Regions from separate parts of the Gracilibacillus saliphilus genome, predicted to be linked through region 1. Evidence: predicted binding sites of a transcription regulator. Region 1 holds the regulator's gene; each other region holds the start of a gene.
The links. Region 1 encodes LexA, which represses DNA repair genes until DNA is damaged. Its sites were predicted from a motif close to CGAACATATGTTCG; they were not measured.

Region 2: the regulator LexA is predicted to act here: its motif matches at 4,546-4,559, upstream of GHT08_RS02295 (DNA polymerase IV).
Region 3: the regulator LexA is predicted to act here: its motif matches at 3,047-3,060, upstream of GHT08_RS13710 (YolD-like family protein).

Annotation. Positions count from the first base shown of each region.
Region 1 covers NZ_WJEB01000001.1:836,284-842,599, reverse strand. Annotated here, with positions in the region: gene tkt (transketolase) at 1-896, opposite strand, end outside; gene GHT08_RS04095 (DUF896 domain-containing protein) at 1,063-1,290, opposite strand; gene GHT08_RS04090 (YneB family resolvase-like protein) at 1,404-2,051, opposite strand; gene lexA (transcriptional repressor LexA) at 2,314-2,934, shown strand; gene GHT08_RS04080 (hypothetical protein) at 3,162-3,890, opposite strand; gene GHT08_RS04075 (N-acetylmuramoyl-L-alanine amidase family protein) at 4,315-5,238, opposite strand; gene GHT08_RS04070 (hypothetical protein) at 5,682-6,245, shown strand; gene GHT08_RS04065 (hypothetical protein) at 6,269-6,316, shown strand, end outside.
Region 2 covers NZ_WJEB01000001.1:475,076-481,391, reverse strand. Annotated here, with positions in the region: gene metK (methionine adenosyltransferase) at 109-1,311, opposite strand; gene ytkD (RNA deprotection pyrophosphohydrolase) at 1,766-2,248, opposite strand; gene GHT08_RS02310 (hypothetical protein) at 2,271-2,825, opposite strand; gene GHT08_RS02305 (hydrolase) at 2,925-3,248, opposite strand; gene GHT08_RS02300 (ABC transporter ATP-binding protein) at 3,360-4,205, opposite strand; gene GHT08_RS02295 (DNA polymerase IV) at 4,576-5,826, shown strand; gene GHT08_RS02290 (o-succinylbenzoate--CoA ligase) at 5,892-6,316, opposite strand, start outside.
Region 3 covers NZ_WJEB01000020.1:61,878-68,193, reverse strand. Annotated here, with positions in the region: gene GHT08_RS13740 (thymidylate synthase) at 1-479, shown strand, start outside; gene GHT08_RS13735 (dihydrofolate reductase) at 494-985, shown strand; gene GHT08_RS13730 (twin-arginine translocase TatA/TatE family subunit) at 1,080-1,259, shown strand; gene GHT08_RS13725 (twin-arginine translocase TatA/TatE family subunit) at 1,289-1,462, shown strand; gene tatC (twin-arginine translocase subunit TatC) at 1,666-2,418, shown strand; gene GHT08_RS13715 (YozE family protein) at 2,440-2,661, shown strand; gene GHT08_RS13710 (YolD-like family protein) at 2,688-3,020, opposite strand; gene GHT08_RS13705 (exonuclease SbcCD subunit D) at 3,133-4,284, shown strand; gene GHT08_RS13700 (AAA family ATPase) at 4,286-6,316, shown strand, end outside.

The sequences.
Region 1 (6,316 bases):
TTTGTATTAAAGTCCTGATATACTTCATCAGGTACATGGAAATCTTCATGTTCCCAATTATAATATTCTTTTGTTAATTTAACTTCATCTTCTCCAAGTGGTGCACCATGTGACGCAGCTGAAGCAGATTTATTAGGAGAACCATAACCGATTACAGTTTTAACTTCAATTAATGTTGGTTGGTCCGTATTTGCTTTTGCATCTGCAATAGCTTGTGAGATGGACTCTGTATCCGTACCATCTTCAACGCGGATTACTTGCCATCCATAAGCTTTAAAACGATCTTCTACATTCTCAGAGAAAGCTTTGTTTAACTCACCATCTAATGAAATATCATTTGAGTCATATAAAGCAATAAGCTTGCCTAATTTTAAGTGACCAGCTAGAGATGCAGACTCATGTGAAACACCTTCCATTAGATCTCCATCACTAACAAGTGCAAATGTATAGTGATCTACTACATTAAATTTATCTTTATTGTATTTAGCTGCCAAGTGTTTTTCAGCCATTGCCATACCAACACTCATCGCAATACCTTGACCTAATGGTCCTGTCGTTGCTTCTACCCCATCGGTATGGTGTACTTCTGGGTGACCAGGAGTTTTGGAATCCCATTGACGGAATCCTTTTAGATCATCAATTGTGACATCATAACCTGACAAGTGAAGTAAGCTGTACAATAACATAGAGCCATGACCTGCAGATAATACAAAACGGTCACGATTAAACCATTTAGAGCTTTTCGGGTTATGATTCATGTGTTGTGTCCAAAGCGTATATGCCATTGGAGCAGCCCCCATTGGCAACCCTGGATGACCAGAATTAGCTTTCTCAATCGCGTCTATTGACAATGTTCTTATTGCATTAATAGACATTTGTTCCATTTGATTTGCCATCTTTTCATTTGTCCCCTTTCAAAATTGCAAAATATGTACGCACATTTATAATCCTATAACGAAATCAGTTTAAAGACAAGTATATCAAGACAAAAAGCGCGTAATTTCTTTAGAAATATCAGTTTTTGCTAAACTTTTATAATTTTTGAAGAAAAAGTAGAATTCTCTACTTTTTCTTCTCTTTTAATCGTTTTAATTTTTCCGGAGTGACATCATTCCCGTTCGGGTCAACCACAGTCATCCCCTTCATATGATTTTTAAATGATTTTCTGACATTTTTCAGATAGGCTTCACGCAAAGATTTTTGTTCCTGCTTTTCTTCATCTGATAAACCTTCTGTTTTCGCTTTATTTGCTAATTCATTAATACGAGCAATTTTTTCCTTTGATAACATAGAGATTTGACACCTCTTTTCTATACCATAATAACGATTGATTTATTCTAGTTTACAATGAAAAAGAGTATACACGAATCGTATACTCTCTCTTTATTCTAATCTTGATTTAATCAGTTTTCAAGTGATTGGTATTCCTGATAACGGCGATGCACAGTTGCTTTAGATACATCGTAACCCATTCCTCTTAAAATCGACGCGATCTCTTGGAAGGTTAAATTATTCCCTTTTAACCTGACTACTTCTTCTATCGGAAATTCTTTTCGTTCTCTACCTTTGGCGAGATGCTGATTAGAAAGATTTTCAGCTGGATTAAATCCATTATTTACTGCCTTCTTCATCCCTCTTTTTATTTTTGCATTGTGTAATTTCCTTTGGTATTCCTCTACTATCGAGACAATTTGTAGTACCATTGAATCGCCTTCCGATAGTTGTAATTCACCATGGTGTGAAAGTGTATATATGTTGACATTTAAGCGATTTAACTGATGAAGTAATGCTATCTTTGTATTTCCTCTTCCAAGTCTTGTTTCATCTTGAATGAGTAGTGTGTCAGCCTTTCCGCTTTGAAACTCCTCTAACATTTCAAAAATACCTTCTCGTTCAATCTCATATCCACTCTGTTTTTCTTCTATTATATTGATGATTTCGAAATTATATTTATTTGCAAACAACTGCAATTCTTCTTGCTGCCGTTTAATAGAAGTTTCTTGCGCTTCCTTTTCTGTACTCACACGACAATAAATGATTGCTTTCGTCATAGATTTACTCCTTCATTTTATAAACTAGTTACTGCTGAAACATAAAAAAAGACAATAGCTAGTATAAAAGCAACCAAATAGAAAATGTCAATCTTAGAAATATTTTTTAACATGATAAATCCCTCCACAGAACTTTTGTTCGTACTTTTATTATACACGAACAGGTGTTCATGTCAACACTTTTCTCGAACGAATGTTTGTAAATCTAATCTTACTATGCTATACTTTGATTAATAAATAATACGTATAAGGGGATTTAAATATGACAAATCTATCAAAACGACAAGAGGAGATATTAGCTTATATTAAAGAGCAAGTAGAGCTAAAAGGATATCCACCATCTGTTCGTGAGATTGGAGAAGCAGTTGGTTTAGCATCAAGTTCAACCGTTCACGGTCATCTAGCCAGATTAGAGAAGAAAGGTTATATTAGACGTGATCCTACTAAACCAAGAGCGATAGAAGTACTTCCACAAGATGGAGAACTGGAAATTCCGAAAACAGAAGCTACATTTGCGCCAGTTATCGGGAAAGTAACGGCCGGTCTTCCTATCACAGCAGTCGAAAATATTGAAGAATATATTCCGATTCCGCACAATGAAATGCATGTAAGTGAACAGTTATTTGTATTGATTATTGAGGGAGACAGTATGATTGAAGCAGGAATATTAGATGGAGACAAGGTAATTGTCAAACAACAAAACACAGCAGAAAATGGAGATATTGTAGTTGCAATGACAGAAGACAGTGAAGCAACTGTAAAACGTTTCTTTAAAGAAAAGGATCATATTCGCTTGCAACCTGAAAATGCAACAATGGATCCGCTAATCTATGATAATGTCAGTATTTTAGGAAAAGTAGTCGGTTTGTACCGAAATATATAGTATATAGACTTAATAAGGTTTAATAAAAAAAGTGCGACCTATAAACGGTAGCACTTTTTTAACTATAATTTTATTACGGTAACTCCATGGCATTAAAAAACTTCCGCTATTTTCCTTTTTTCATAACATAAATTCTGAGCAGTTAAGGACAAATATAAAGGGATAAGAAAATAACCCCGACACTTAAAGTGCCAAGGGTTACCATGAATTTACACTGTTGTTGGAGATTAGCCTAGCAAGCCACCATTTGGTGGTGCAGGTAAAGTGAACGATGGCGGACCATTTGTGTCGTCACAACGGTTTGGATTTACATCACAAATATTTCCTTGTGAATCCTGGATAACTGGACGAGTTACAGTAATCGTTGTGCGTAAAACCACTTTAAATAAAATACCTTCAACTAATTCAATTCCAGCAGCACCTATCACTGGAACTCCAGGTTGAATGAAAGTTCCTTCCACTTCCAGAGGTGTTTCTTGTACGATATCTTGTGGACAAGCTCCTGGAAAATCAGTATGCTCTTGGAACGGAATGGTAGTATCTAAGGTAACTGGTAGTTCGATACCTAAAATTGACACCGTAATAGTAACTGGAAGAAGCCCGATATTAACAACTTTATCCTTAATAACACGAGCATTTTGAGTCACAGCATCCACATTCGGAGTAAGATTAACAGATACAAGATCGTCTAACACTCCTAAACCTGCAAATGCGGTTATAGGTAAAGTCACCTCTGCAACCTTTTGTACCGTTTTTGTTCCAACAAGTGAATTGACAACTACACAATCGTTCGTTAATTTAGCTGGTTCAAGAGCAGGTTTTTTAACATTACACTCGCAGCCTGCCGCTTGTTTTTTAGGTGGACATGGACAATCATGCTTTTTCCTTCTGGTTTTCGGTTTTATAGGAATTTTTCCGGGAACTTCCACTTTTACACCACAATTATGATGAGTCACTTTATTTCATCCCTTTCTGTTGTTTTTTAACCCAATTTCGGATTCTCTATATTTTACTTATTTTGATTGTTTTTGTGTGGGCATTCATTACATAATATGGTGTAAAAGTTCAAATTTTAATTTATGAGTAATTAAAGCTAAGAAATATATTCAAAGAAATGTAATTTAAAATTAAGTTATCAAATAAGAAACTAGTATTATTAACTACTTAACAATAAACAGATAGACTCGCCCATAAATGGAAACGACTTTATCACGGTATGCTATCGTCTGTAAGATTACCACTTCAAACTTCGAGTAACACGATGATAAAGTTATGCTCAGTGGTGGCCAAAAACCTAACTGAACAAAGGCTTTATTTTGAACAAGGAGTACATTCCAAATCGCTCCTTTGTTACAGCGGTTTTTTTGTATTCATGACTCACTAGAATGTTCCATTGTTTAAATTCTGTTGCAATTCTTTCACGACAAGTGAAGGTTCACTTAATTTTCCATCTACCACAGTACCTAGATATTGCTGGAGTTTCCGGATTGTTTGTGGTCCTAAATAACCGTCAATCTTAGCGCCAACCTTACTTTGTAATGCCTTAATAACTAAGCTACCGCCTTTACCAAAAGTGATACCTGATACGATCTTTGAGGTAACTTCATTGCGTAATTGATTGCTGATAACACCATCAACCACGGTTCCAAGATATTTTTGAAGTGCTCGTGTGGTTTGTTCTCCCCACCATCCATCTATTTTTAGGTTGGCTTTCTTGCTCTTTTTCCTGCCAATAACTGCATCAGGATTAATTGCTTTGACTTTTTCTTTCAAATTGAATATTTTAATCAAACCATCTACATGACCTTGAGCAATGCCCTCTAAAAAAGAATCCTTTTGTAACCTAGCTGCATCATCTTCAGAATCAATAAAGCCATTTTCCGTTAGTAATGCTGGCATATTAGATTCACGCAGCATATGGAAATTAGCTTTTTTTTGACCACGATTAGCCAAATTAACTTGACCAATAATGGCTCGGTGCATCACGTTACGATACTTAGCTGAATGTGAGCTATTAGATAATCCATTATAAATATAATCTTCATAGCCAGTTCCACCACCTGCGTTAATATGAACAGATACTAAATAATCTGCTCCCCATTTATTAGCATCATTCGTACGTTGATTTAACGATAATGTTTTATCGGTAGTACGACTTAGACGAACAGACAGGCCTTGGTACTGATTTAATTTTTCTCTTATATTCAACGATATAGCTAAGTTTAAATCTTTTTCTCTTAGCCCGTATCCCGTTGCACCTAGATCATTACCACCATGACCTGGATCAATATAAATTTTAACCATCTTTATCCTCCTCTGATCACCAAACTCTTCTCGTAATACTTCCGTCAGTTTTTTGTCACTTACTTCATTTATATGCTTAAACTTATTTGCTAGGTTGGACGGTACCATTACATCAACCTAATTAAGATTCTTGAAGATCAATAGAATTACCCTTTTATCTATTTTCGAGATTAAATAGCCTGCATTTTAACTATTATAAATATATAATTGCCCCAATCTTGCACCAAGTACCTCGATGGTAATCAATTATTGTATGACCGAGATATTTGTATTGTCTGTCCTGGTGCTAGTATAATTTTTTGTTTATTCCTAAAGAGTTGGGAGTTTTTTTACAAGAATATTTGGTATTTAGGAAGAAATTAAATCCCCCTGTATTAACGTCCCAATTAAGGACACATTAAAATATGATGTCGAACTTTGTGATAAATATAGGAGGGCATTTTATGAAATACAGGGAATATTGGGAGCAGATATACGAAAAACATGAAGAGTTAAATTCGATAATATCTTCTTATTGGAATAATTACTCCCACATGGGAACTTGGCAATTTTGGGTTGTGATTTTTTTATTGTTATTTCCCCTATTCTTGCTCTACTTTACAGTGGATAGAAAAAGGTTGTTTGAATTGTTTTTCTTTGGATACACTGCTCATATGCTATGGGCATATATTGATATTATGCTCGAAAGTTACGGTTATTTTGTTCACCCATACTTTCTTATACCAGCATTGCCGCTAGCACTAAATATGACTGCTTCCGTGCTTCCTGTAGGCTTCTTACTTGTGTATCAATATTGTACTAATAATCAGAAAAACTTCTATTTGTATACTCTAATTTTAAGTGCAGTCTTTGCATTTGGTTTTGGAAGCTTAGAAGCCCATTTTGGATTGGTAATATTCAATAAAGGAATGAATCAATTTTATCTGTTCCTCATCGATATAGTCATAGCATTTAGTTCTTATTGGTTTACGAAATTCATCAGAAGAATCGTAAATAATCAAAGATAATTACTCTATTATGGAGGTATTAGTTGAAATGTGTAAAAACATTTAGCTTTTTTCAAAAAAAGTGGGGCAAA
Region 2 (6,316 bases), 360 kb from region 1:
TCGGCAACGGACAAAATAGGCTGGGGGCTCATTTTCACACATGGTCTTATATACAAAAAAGACCAAATACTATTAATTGTACTTGGCCTTTGTTCATTATATATCTATTTACGCTTTGGACAAGAATGACTTTAGCACGTCTACTTTGTCTGTATTTTCCCATGGGAAATCTCCATCTGTACGTCCAAAGTGACCGTAGGCAGCTGTATTTCGGTATATTGGTCTCCTTAAATCTAACATTTTAATAATGCCAGCTGGTCGAAGATCGAAGTTTTCCCGTACCGCTGCAACCAATTCTTCTTCCGAATACTTTCCAGAACCAAAAGTATTAATTGAAATAGATACAGGCTGTGCTACACCAATCGCATATGCTAATTGTACTTCACAATTTTCTGCTAATCCAGCAGCCACAATATTTTTCGCTACATAACGAGCAGCGTATGCAGCTGACCGGTCAACTTTTGTCGCATCTTTACCACTGAAAGCTCCGCCGCCATGACGAGCATAACCACCATACGTATCAACGATAATTTTTCGGCCTGTTAAACCAGCATCCCCTTGAGGACCTCCAATAACAAAACGGCCAGTTGGGTTAATAAAATATTTCGTATCCTCATCTAATAGTTCAGCTGGTACGACAGGGTTAATAACATGTTCTTTAATATCCTTTTGGATTTGCTCTAGTGTAATGTCTTGATGATGTTGTGTTGAAATAACAATAGTATCAATACGTTGTGGTTTGTTATCCTCATCGTATTCTACAGTTACTTGTGTTTTACCATCGGGACGCAGATAGTCTAGTGTTTTATTTTTTCGAACATCTGATAATTGTTTCGCTAAGCGGTGTGCCAAGCTGATTGGTAGCGGCATTAATTCCGGTGTCTCATTATTGGCATAACCAAACATAAGACCTTGATCTCCAGCACCAATTGCTTCGATTTCATTATCTGTCATCTGACCTTCTCGTGCTTCAAGTGCCTGGTCAACACCACCAGCAATATCAGCTGATTGTTCATCAATAGCAGTTAATACACCACAAGTTTCAGCATCAAAGCCATACTTCGCTCTTGTATACCCTATTTCTTTAATCGTATTACGAACAATTTTTGGAATATCCACATACGTGGATGTAGTTATTTCACCAGAAACTAATATCAATCCAGTTGTTACTGTTGTTTCACAAGCTACCCTAGCATTTGGATCTTTTGATAAAATTTCATCTAATATTGCATCTGAGATCTGGTCACAAATTTTATCGGGATGACCTTCTGTAACCGATTCTGACGTAAATAAGCGTCTATTTTTCGCCATTTTTTTGTTTCCTCCTTCTTAGTTTACACCAAGACTTTCATCATTCACTTTTATATAAAGTTGGACTTCCATTAGCCGGGTTTCTTCATCCCAACTGATGGTTAGCGAAACTTATCAGGGAGTTAGCGTCCGTTATCACCCACTGTGCTTGACGGACGGTTAGCGCCGTGATAAAAGTCTAATTAAAGAATGTATGTTATAAAAAATCTACATCTTCAACTATACAACTTTTCCTTTGAAAATGCACGAGTCAAGTTAATTATAAAATCGACAAAATTAACTTATTAATCCTATAAAAATACTTGGTTATTAAAACGATATAGGACTCTAGACTTTTTTGGTGTAAGCCTAGAGATATCTTTTTCATAGTTATAGCATATATCGTATCGAATTCAGGTAATGAAGTCAACCGATTAGCGATATACTGTGAATATTAAAAACGTATAGCTAGCAATCAGCTATACGTTAATTCCATTATTTTTTCGATATAGTCTAAACTATAGGATAAAACATCATCTTTCATAATAAAACTATAGTTTTCATTGGATTTAATATTTTCAGGAAGCTTTTCTAATAAAACTGGCCCTTCTGTTTCATAATAAGAATCTTGTTCTTTTAATTTCTTTACCATTGCAAAGTAGATATTTTTCGCCAGCTTTTCTCTCTTTCCTGATACAAAATATTGTCCAATATACTTAATTTGATCTACTTCGCCTCCTGTCTCCTCTAATACTTCTCTTATTGCTGCTTGTTTTGGCGTTTCATTTTGCTCTACTTTGCCACCTGGAAATTCTAGCCCGCGATTTTTATGCTTTGTTAACAGCCACTTCTTTTCGAAACGGCAAATTACCCAGACATGCTTCGGGTCTGAATCAAATGGCTGATCTTCGAATGATAATTGTATTTTGTTATTATAGTAATCATAAAAAGTTTTCATACCTCTATACTACCTTTTATTTTTACTCATGGCTAATGTTTGCTATTTTCCATGTACCATCTATTTTTTCAAATACAATTTCTATCGTGTAAGCCCCATATAACTCGTTTTCGTTGGATTGTGTAATAATTACTTTGTTATCTTTTGATTCTTTTTCGTAGTCTTCATCTTTTTCGAACCATGGTGGGGTTTCTGTTGGTACGATATATAATCCATCTTCTTTCTCTTCATAATAGTAATCAATATAAGGTTTTACGGCATCTTTTACAACATAGGGCTCAAAAGCATTTAGCAAATCCTTTTTTGTATCGAATCTTACTACTTTATAATGATCATCAATTTCCTGTACTAATAGGTCCATGAATGTATCTGTTAGCTTCACAATTTCTTCATGTGTTATCTCATTCGTCTCAGCTGCTTGCTTGATATTGTCAACATGTACTTGTTTGAGTCCAGCGGTTTTGTGTGCATATTCGTGATTTTGCTTTGCAAATGTTTGTGTGTCTGGTTGATTGATCGTGATAATCGCAAATGCAAAAAGGACTACAAATGTTATGATCGTGATGATTTTTTTCATGGTTTCTCCCTCCTCGTGCCCTTTTATATATCTATTCCTTTTATTATTTATTGTAAACATCTATTTATATAATTAGACGTATTGGCCTACTGATTTGTTTCAATTATTTTCATTTTTCGGACTGATCCCAGACTCGTCCATTGCTTGTTTTGTTTGGGGTGTGGCTAATTGATAGATCATCTGCATAGCGTCTTGTAAATCCGTATCATAATCATCATTTTCCGGATCTTGGTGATACTGAACAAAAGGAATATGTGCACGTACAAAGGTACCGATATCATCTTCATGTATTTCATTAAATTTTTCCCTTAGTAGAAAAACTTCTTCGTCTGTTGCTTGAATGGTGTATTCTGCATTATTACCATATGGGATTTGTGAGATTTCCTGTGAAGCTATATTAACGTAGTATGTTTTCTTTTCCATGTTTATTCACCTCTTCACAGGTATTGTATGTAAAATGATCAGAAACATGCGGATCCTATGTATATAGATAGAAAAAAGCCCTGCATTCTCGTTAGAACACAGGGCTTTTTCTTAACTACCTACAGATTGTATTTGTTGTTGTTTCGATTCTTCGACAACCTCTTTAATAAGACAACGGCCACGACCATGTGGAATACACATTGGTGTACCGAACATCGGGTCATACATTACATCAGCTTTCATTTGAAATACATCATGTACCAAACTACAGTTAACGATTTCTTCTGGTTTTCCTTGCGCATATACTTGCTTATCTTTAATGGCAACAATGTGATGTGCATAACGACAAGCCAAGTTCAAGTCATGTAATACCATGACAATCGTGCTCTTCCGACGCTCATTTAATTCAAAGAGCAAATCAAGTATTTCAATTTGATGTGTCATATCTAAATAAGTAGTAGGCTCATCTAATAATATGGTATCTGTTCCTTGAGCAAGTGTCATCGCAATCCATGCACGCTGACGCTGACCACCTGATAAGGAATCAACAGAACGGTCCTTCAAGTCTGTCATATTGGTCGCATCTAAAGCCTCTACAACAGCCTTTTCGTCTTCTTCAGACCAACGCTTAAACATCGTTTTATATGGATGCCTTCCCTGTTTGACTAGATCTTCTACTGTTAATCCTTCTGGACTAATAGGACTTTGTGGCAAAATAGCTAACTGTTTTGCAACTTCCTTTGTTGGAACCTTTGCAATGTCTTCTCCATTTAAAACAACATCGCCTTGTTTCGGCTTTAACAACCGAGCTAATGAACGTAATAATGTTGATTTGCCACAACCATTACCGCCAATAAAGACGGTTATTTCTCCTTTAGGGATGGTAATATCCAATTCATCTATAATAATTTCATCGCCATATCCAAGCGTCAAATCCTTTGTTACTAATGTTTCCATGCTGAACCTCTCCCTTATTCACACTGTTCGGGCTTTTTAATATCTTCGATTCAAACTTTTACTCTGTCTCTAGTTTATTAGCTTTTGGCAATTAAGTCAATGAGTTTGAGAATCGTTTTCAATCTTTTCTCTGAATTCACAATTCTTACATTATGGTAACCTTGCCTTAATGGCGCCTTGCTCAAGCCAATACTTATATAAAAAAATTCATAAAATGATCACATTAAAAAAGGAAGCTTGATTCCTGAATGATCTTTAACTCTTTCTCCACTAGTATCCTTAGAGTAATTACTATATTTTAACACTATTATTTTTTAGACGCATAGGCTATACTAAAAACAGAACGAATGTTCGTTAGAGGTGTTGAACAATGGATTATAGCTCTTTCCCTAAACATAATGTGCTTTGCATCGATATGCGATCTTTTTACGCAAGCATTGAATGTGTTAAACGCGGACTGGATCCGATGACAACCATGCTTGCAGTTGTTGGGGATAAAAATCGATCTGGCAGTATTATTCTTGCTGCTTCCCCTGCCTTAAAGCAACGGCATGGGGTTAAAAATGTAAGTCGCTATTTTGAATTACCTAAAGATCCTGCTATCTATGTTGTCGAGGCAAAAATGGGCGATTACGTTAACATTTCAATGCAAATCACCAAATTGTTGCATCATTATGTTCCCAAAGAAGCAATCCATCCCTATTCCGTTGATGAAATGTGGATTACTGTCGATGGATTAGAAGATTTATACGGGGACGCTCACCATGTTGCTCAAATGATTAAGGACGAAATATATGACACAATGGGATTAACCTGTGCAATCGGAATTGGCGATAATAAATTTTTGGCAAAGGTAGTCATGGATCTCTATGCAAAAAAGACCGGCATTGCTACATGTCGTTATCGAGATGTCGAGCGTTTATTATGGCCAGTTCCGATTGAAAAAATATGGGGGATTGGAAAACAACTGACAACACATTTGAATCGGATGGGAATTGTTTATTTAGGCCAATTGGCTAATTATCGCTTAGACCGACTCAAAAAACGATTCGGTGTCATTGGAGAGCAATTATATTGGCATGCGTGGGGAGTTGATTTAAGTCCTGTTTATGATTCTTTTGGAAAAAAAGAGGAACAAAAAGGCTTTGGACACGGTATCACCTTATTACGTGATTATACTGCAGAAGAGACATTAATATGTATGCTCGATTTATGTGAGGAAGTATGCAGACGTGCTCGTACACACCGCAGAGCAGGAAGAACGATTCATTTAGGCATTGGCTATGCCGATAACAGTGGAGGTTTCCATCGCTCACGTTCCCTTCACTTACCCACCAATGTGACGATGGATATCTATCATGTATGCTTACAATTATTTCACGAATTTTATAATCAGCATAGTAAAATTCGCCGTGTCACTGTTTCATTGAACAACTTGTATGATGATATAGAAACACAGTTGAATTTATTTGAGGATCAACCGAAAAAGAAAGATGTCGGTTATGTGATGGATACCATTCGCGCCAAATATGGATCAACTGCTATTTTACGTGCAACAAGCTATACCGAAGCGGGTATTACCCGAGAACGAAGCAAGAAAATTGGGGGACATTATGCATAGAAAAAAGGACAGCAGTTGGAGCAATGCTGTCCTTTTTGTTACTATCAACTTCGATCACTTTACTATCAACTCTTCAATAAATGACGCTGCAGTTTATTCGTGGCATTGCGTGGCAGGTGATCACGGAAAAAGATTTGCTTTGGCACTTTAAAAGAAGCGAGTCTTGCTCGACAGTGTACTAGCAATTGTTCAGCCGTCACTGGTTCATCTGCTACTACATAAGCAACAGGGACTTGCCCCCACTTACTATCTTCTATCGCCGTTACTCCTGCTTCTTGCACACCTTCAAATGATAAGAGTACTTCTTCTACCTCGGCTGGATAGATATTTTCACCACCGGAAATGATTAAATCACTTCGGCGATCAACTACAAAGAGGAACCCTTCTTCATCTACATAACCTAAGTCACCAGTGTGAAACCAGCCATTTCGAAAAGCTTCTTTGTTAGCTTTTTCTCGATGATAATAACCGGATGTTACCATCGGGCCCT
Region 3 (6,316 bases), on a different contig from region 1:
AATCAGAAACAATTGATCAACTAAAAGATGTGATCGAAGCAATTAAACATAACCCTTACTCAAGGAGACATATTGTCTCTGCATGGAATCCAGAAGATGTTCCAAGTATGGCACTACCGCCATGTCACACCCTTTTTCAATTTTATGTAGCAGATGGTAAATTAAGCTGTCAGTTGTATCAGCGAAGTGGCGATATCTTTTTAGGTGTACCGTTTAATATTGCTAGTTATGCGTTGCTTACCGTATTAGTTGCTAATGAATGCGGCTTAGAGCCAGGAGAATTTATTCATACATTTGGTGATGCACATATTTATACCAATCATCTTGAACAGGTAAAAACGCAATTAGAACGCGAGCCAAGAGCATTGCCAACGATTTCTATCAAAGAAGGTGTATCCCTCTTTGATATTGAACTCGAAGACATTAAGCTAGATAATTATCAACCACATCCTGCTATAAAAGCACCAGTCGCAGTATAAAAGGAGGAGCAAAAATGATCTCATTATTATTTGCAATGGGCAAAAATCGCGTGATCGGAAAAGATAACACATTACCATGGCATTTACCTAACGATCTTAAGTTTTTTAAAGAATTAACCACGTCAAATGCGATTATTATGGGAAGAAAAACCTTTGAGTCGATGAATGGACCTCTGCCAAATCGTGATAATATTGTATTAACGACTAATAAAGAGTTTGAACATGAACAATGCCAAGTAATTCATTCCGTTGATGCAATTAAAGAAATGGACAAGGCAAATCCTGAAAAAGAATGGTTTGTCATCGGTGGCGAAGAGATTTTTAAGCAAGTGCTTGATTTCGCAGATCGAATTTATATGACCTATATTGAGGAAGAGTTTGAAGGCGACACGTTTTTCCCTGACTTTGATGAACAAGAGTGGCATCTAACAAAGAAAGAAAAAGGTAAAAAAGACGAGAAAAATCGCTACGATTATTACTTTATTCAATATGATCGGAAAAAGTAACCCTATTTTTATCGTTAGCCAAGACAAGCACGCTAAATCATGGTAAGATAAAAGATGATAATAATTTGATATACATAAAGGGGCGCATAAAAAAATGTTATCTTCTATTGGTATTCCTGGGCTGATTTTAATATTAGTTATTGCATTAGTGGTTTTTGGGCCGAAGAAATTGCCTGAAATCGGTAAAGCAACAGGGGAAACATTGCGTGAATTCAAAAAATCTGCACGTGATTTGACAGATGATGAAGTAGAGAAAAAAGAAAACAATTCGTAATTTTTTGACCAATAAATGAGGTGGATGTCATGTTGTCTAATATTGGCTTTCCGGGGTTATTTTTAATATTAGTTATTGCATTGGTTATTTTTGGTCCTTCGAAATTACCAGAGATCGGTAAAGCTGTTGGCCATTCTTTACGTGAGTTTAAAAAAGCTACTAATGACATTATGAATGAAGATAAAGATAATTCAGGCAAATAAGGAGCAAAAAGATGTAAAAGACATTCTTTTACATCTTTTTCTTGCACGTTAGTAGAGCTTAAAATTTAGCAACACAGTAATTCAACGTAGCAACAATTTTGAATGCATAAAGTACGAGTAAAACGAAGGCTTTCCCAGTACTTGGTGATATGCCACGTTTTTCATTACATATATCACTTGCTTATGATGAAGGGACGTTTAAAATGGAGCAAGACAAATCATTACCAAATGAGAAGGAAATGGGTTATTTAGACCATTTCGCTGAATTACGCAATCGGCTGTTATGGACCGCACTAGTATTTGTATTGTTTTTTATCGGTGGACTTTATTTTGTCGAAGATATTAGGAATTTCTTTTTAAATGATATAGACATCACATTAAATCTCATTTCGCCTGAAGAAATTATTTGGATCATTTTCATGATTGCTTTTGTTGTTGCCTTTGCTGCAACGTTACCATTTCTATGTATGCAATTATGGTTATTCGTTAAACCCGGTTTAACGAAAAAAGAGCGCCGAATTTCCTTGGTTTATATTCCAGTTATTTTTATTTTATTCGTATCTGGACTTACCTTTGGCTATTTCATCTTTATACAGCTCATTCTTCCATTTGTATTATCTTTAAATGATGGCATGTTTGATACGATGTTTACTGTAGAAAACTATTTCCGCTTTATATTTAAAGTGACATTGCCATTTGCTGTATTCTTTGAAGTCCCGGTTATTACGATGTTTTTAACGAGTTTAGGGATTGTTACACCACAATTTTTAAGCAAAACAAGGAAGTACGGTTATTTTATCCTTGTCATTATCGGAACTATGATTTCACCACCAGATTTTATCTTACAAATTGTCGTTGCGATTCCGTTAATCATTCTTTATGAAATCAGTATCATGTTATCACGAATAGTATACCGCAAAAAGCAGGAACAGCATCGTGAATTTATGGAAAATTAATACGAGGGATTGAGGAAACGTATGAAGTCATTTTATCACTTTATGATGCGTTATCGTGGAAATAAACAACTTGATGATGCCCGAAGGTTAGCTGATTGGATGTTTTATGATCATGACTTTCCCAAGCATTCTCACGATTATTATGAAATTAGCAGTTATCTGGAATGGCATACTCCTTTTCCAGAAGCGATTGCAACATATGATCATTTATGGGAGGAGTATATAGATGAAGAAAAGCCATGAGTGTCGCTAACCACTCATGGCTTTTCCTACTCATGCAATAATTCTATTGCTACGATATTTTCTATTGGGACTTTTCGTTGTAAAGCTCCTTCTTGAATAGTTAGCTTTCTTGCGATTGGGTCCATTTTAATAATATGGCCAATAGTGGACTGAAAAGAGCTATTTTGGTAGTAGTTTAATGTTATCTTTTGTTGAGCATGTATCGCTTGCTGTAACGTTAACTCCATTTCGTTGACGTAATCTTCGTTAAAAATAGGCTTTTCCTTAAGGGCTTCGTCAGCAAAGAAATCTTGAAGCATTTCAACATGCTCAGGCAACATTAAAGAAGCCCATTTTATTTTACCTCGATCATGTACCAAACAAATCACCTCAGTATTATTATACACGAACATTCGTTCTTGATCAATAGACTTCGATCACCTGTTCGTGTATAATGAATAGTGAAAATATGGAAGGGATGTGAAGGCGACTATGAAGATTTTACATACTGCAGATTGGCATTTAGGAAAGATTGTTCATGGACTACACATGACTGAAGATCAAGGTAAAGTTCTCCAGCATTTGATTGAAATTATCCAAGCAGAAAAACCGGATGTAATCATCATTGCAGGTGACCTTTATGATCGAGCAGTGCCACCAAGAGAGGCTGTTGAATTATTAAACTCATTTTTTACTACAGTATCCGTTGAAATGGAGATCCCGATCGTTGCTATTTCCGGTAATCATGACAGTCCTGATCGGCTCGGGTTTGGAGCAAGTTTGTTTCGATCCAAACAATTATATTTAGCAACATCCATGGAGGATGTGTTTCAACCCATCCATTTTAATGAAGGCGAACATGATGTCTATTTTCATTTAGTGCCCTACATCGAACCAGAACAAGTGAAGTACTATTTTCAAGACGATTCCATCGAAACACATCAACAAGCGATGGAGCGGATAGTGAGAGAGATTGAAGTACAAATGACGGATCAAGCTCAACATATTTTAGTTGGACATGCCTTCATTGCAGGCGGAATGGAATCGGAGTCTGAAGAAAGACTCACGATGATAGGTGGTACTCCTTATATCGATGCTTCTATATTTAAATCTTTTGATTACATTGCCTTAGGACATCTTCATCAACCTCAAAAAATAAAAGATGATTTTATCCGGTATAGCGGATCAATCATGAAATATTCCTTTTCAGAAGCAAACCATAAAAAATCTGTTGCCATCCTAGAATTAAATGGTACTGAGAAAACAGTATACACGATTCCTTTAAACGCGCCAAAAGACTTACGAATTGTCGAAGGTTACTTTGAAGAATTATTAGCGGAAAAAGTAGCGAAAGCGACCGAAGATTACTTACAAATAAGATTGCTAGATGATGGACAAATCATAGATCCTGTTACAAAACTTCGTAAGCTTTTCCCTAACATTTTACGGTTAGAACGAAAACAACATGTAGTTCATCAATCTCTTAAAGAAATTCAATCAATAAAGGAAAAACAGAAAATGACTCATGAACAACTATTTGCATCGTTTTACAAAGAGATCAAAGGATCAGATCTTTCCGCAGAACGGGCGAAATATGTACAAGATGTGATACAAAAAGTGATGGTAGAAGAGAGGGAGAAATAATATGCGCGCTTTAAACCTTGAATTAACCGCATTTGGACCCTATCGACAACAACAACAGATAGATTTTACCGATTTAGGGGAAGAGCCGATATTTTTGATTACCGGGCCAACTGGTGCTGGGAAAACAACGATTTTTGATGCAATTTGCTATAGTCTATATGGCAAAGCTAGTGGAACTGACCGAGATCAGGATGGATTTCGTAGTCACTTCGCCAATGTTTCTGAACTGACATCCGTTCGTTTCACCTTTGAATTACATCATAAAACGTATCGTGTTATCCGTAGTCCCAAACAACAAAAACCGAAAGCGCGAGGAGAAGGGTATACAGAAGAAGCGGCTAGTGCAAGTCTTTATCTTTATAATCAAGAGCAGCAATGGGAATTAATCGTTTCGAAAATAAAAGATGTCAATGAAACGATCGAAGAAATGATCGGTCTTGATTACGAGCAATTTAAGAAGATGATTATGATTCCTCAAGGCGAATTTCGTAAATTAATTTCTGAAAATAGTAAAGAACGCGAAGAGGTACTACAAAAAATCTTCCGGACTTATTTCTATAAAAATATTACTGAAAAATTAAAAGAACAATCCAAAGCTTTGGAAGAGCAATTAGAAAAGCTAGATTGGCAATATCAGCAAGAATTAAATAAGCTCCCTAATGAGATAATCGATCCTGACTCCGATAAAAAGATAAACGAACAGTTAGAAAATCACTATCTCAAGCTAGAAGAACGAAAAGCATTACTAACGAAAGAACTAGAGCAAATAAACAAACAATTAACCTATTTACATGAACAATATTACCAGCAAAAAAAACTCGTAGATCACTTTGACGAGTATGAACAACTGCTAGAAAAGCAGAAACAGTTACAGCAAAAGCAAAAAGAAATAGATTTATTACATGAGAAACTCGAACTGGCAAAAACAGCTGAAAAAATAAAGCCTTTAGAGGAATTAATGCAGACCAGGCAACAAGAGTGGCAAACTCAACAACAGAAACTTGAAGCTCTAACCAAACAACAGCAAGAAATGCACATTCATTTCGAACAAACTAAAGATAAATATGAAGTAGAGCAAAAGAAAGAGCAAGAACGTGAAGCCTTACAATTTCAATTTAAAGAGCAACAGCAATTACTTGCGAAAATGGACGAATTGGAAGCTGCCGGAACAGAATTAAATAAATTGGACGAGACAAGAAAGCGGATAAAAGAAAAACAAAATTTATTAGAGAATAAAGTAAAAGAACTGGAAAAATCGAAAGAAACGAGTTACGAGATCAGAGATAAGATCCATGAATTAAAAAGCATCTTGCAACAACTACATCATGATAAAGAACAACTACAGCGAAAAGCAGCGGATATGCGAGATTTAAAGAATGAATATCGAGAGTTACTCGTGTTAAGAAAAGATTATCAGCAATACCAAAATGTAGTTAATAAATTGCAAACGAAAGCTGATGCACAGGTAAAAAGATGTGAACAGCTTGAACAGGAAAGAAAAAAACATTTTGCAAGTTATTTGGCAGCATCATTAGAAGATGGAGATAAATGTCCGGTTTGTGGATCTGATCATCATCCTGAGCTCGCCAATATAGAAGATTCCACTATCTCGGATGAAATGATTGAACAAGAGACCCAATATCTTACTACGTTACAAGAAGAAACAAAAAATATGCAAATGACACTTCTGCAAATTAAAGAGCAAGGTGAAGGGAAGAGGCAAATTGTTACACGGTTAATGCAATCATTAGATATCGATACAGAACAAGTTACAAAAGAACAACTGCAACAAATAGATACATTTCTACGCGAAAGCATCCAAAACAATAATAAAGAATCAGAAAAGCATAACACTAACGTTCAAGATTTACAAAAGCAGTTCAAACAAATACAAACGGCAATTAAGGATTATGATCGATTAAAACAAGAATTAGCTCAAATTCAAGATAAGTATCAGGAATTAAGTAATGAATATCATCAAATACATGCTAAATATACACAGCTTCAAGCACAACTACCAGCAGATGTGGAA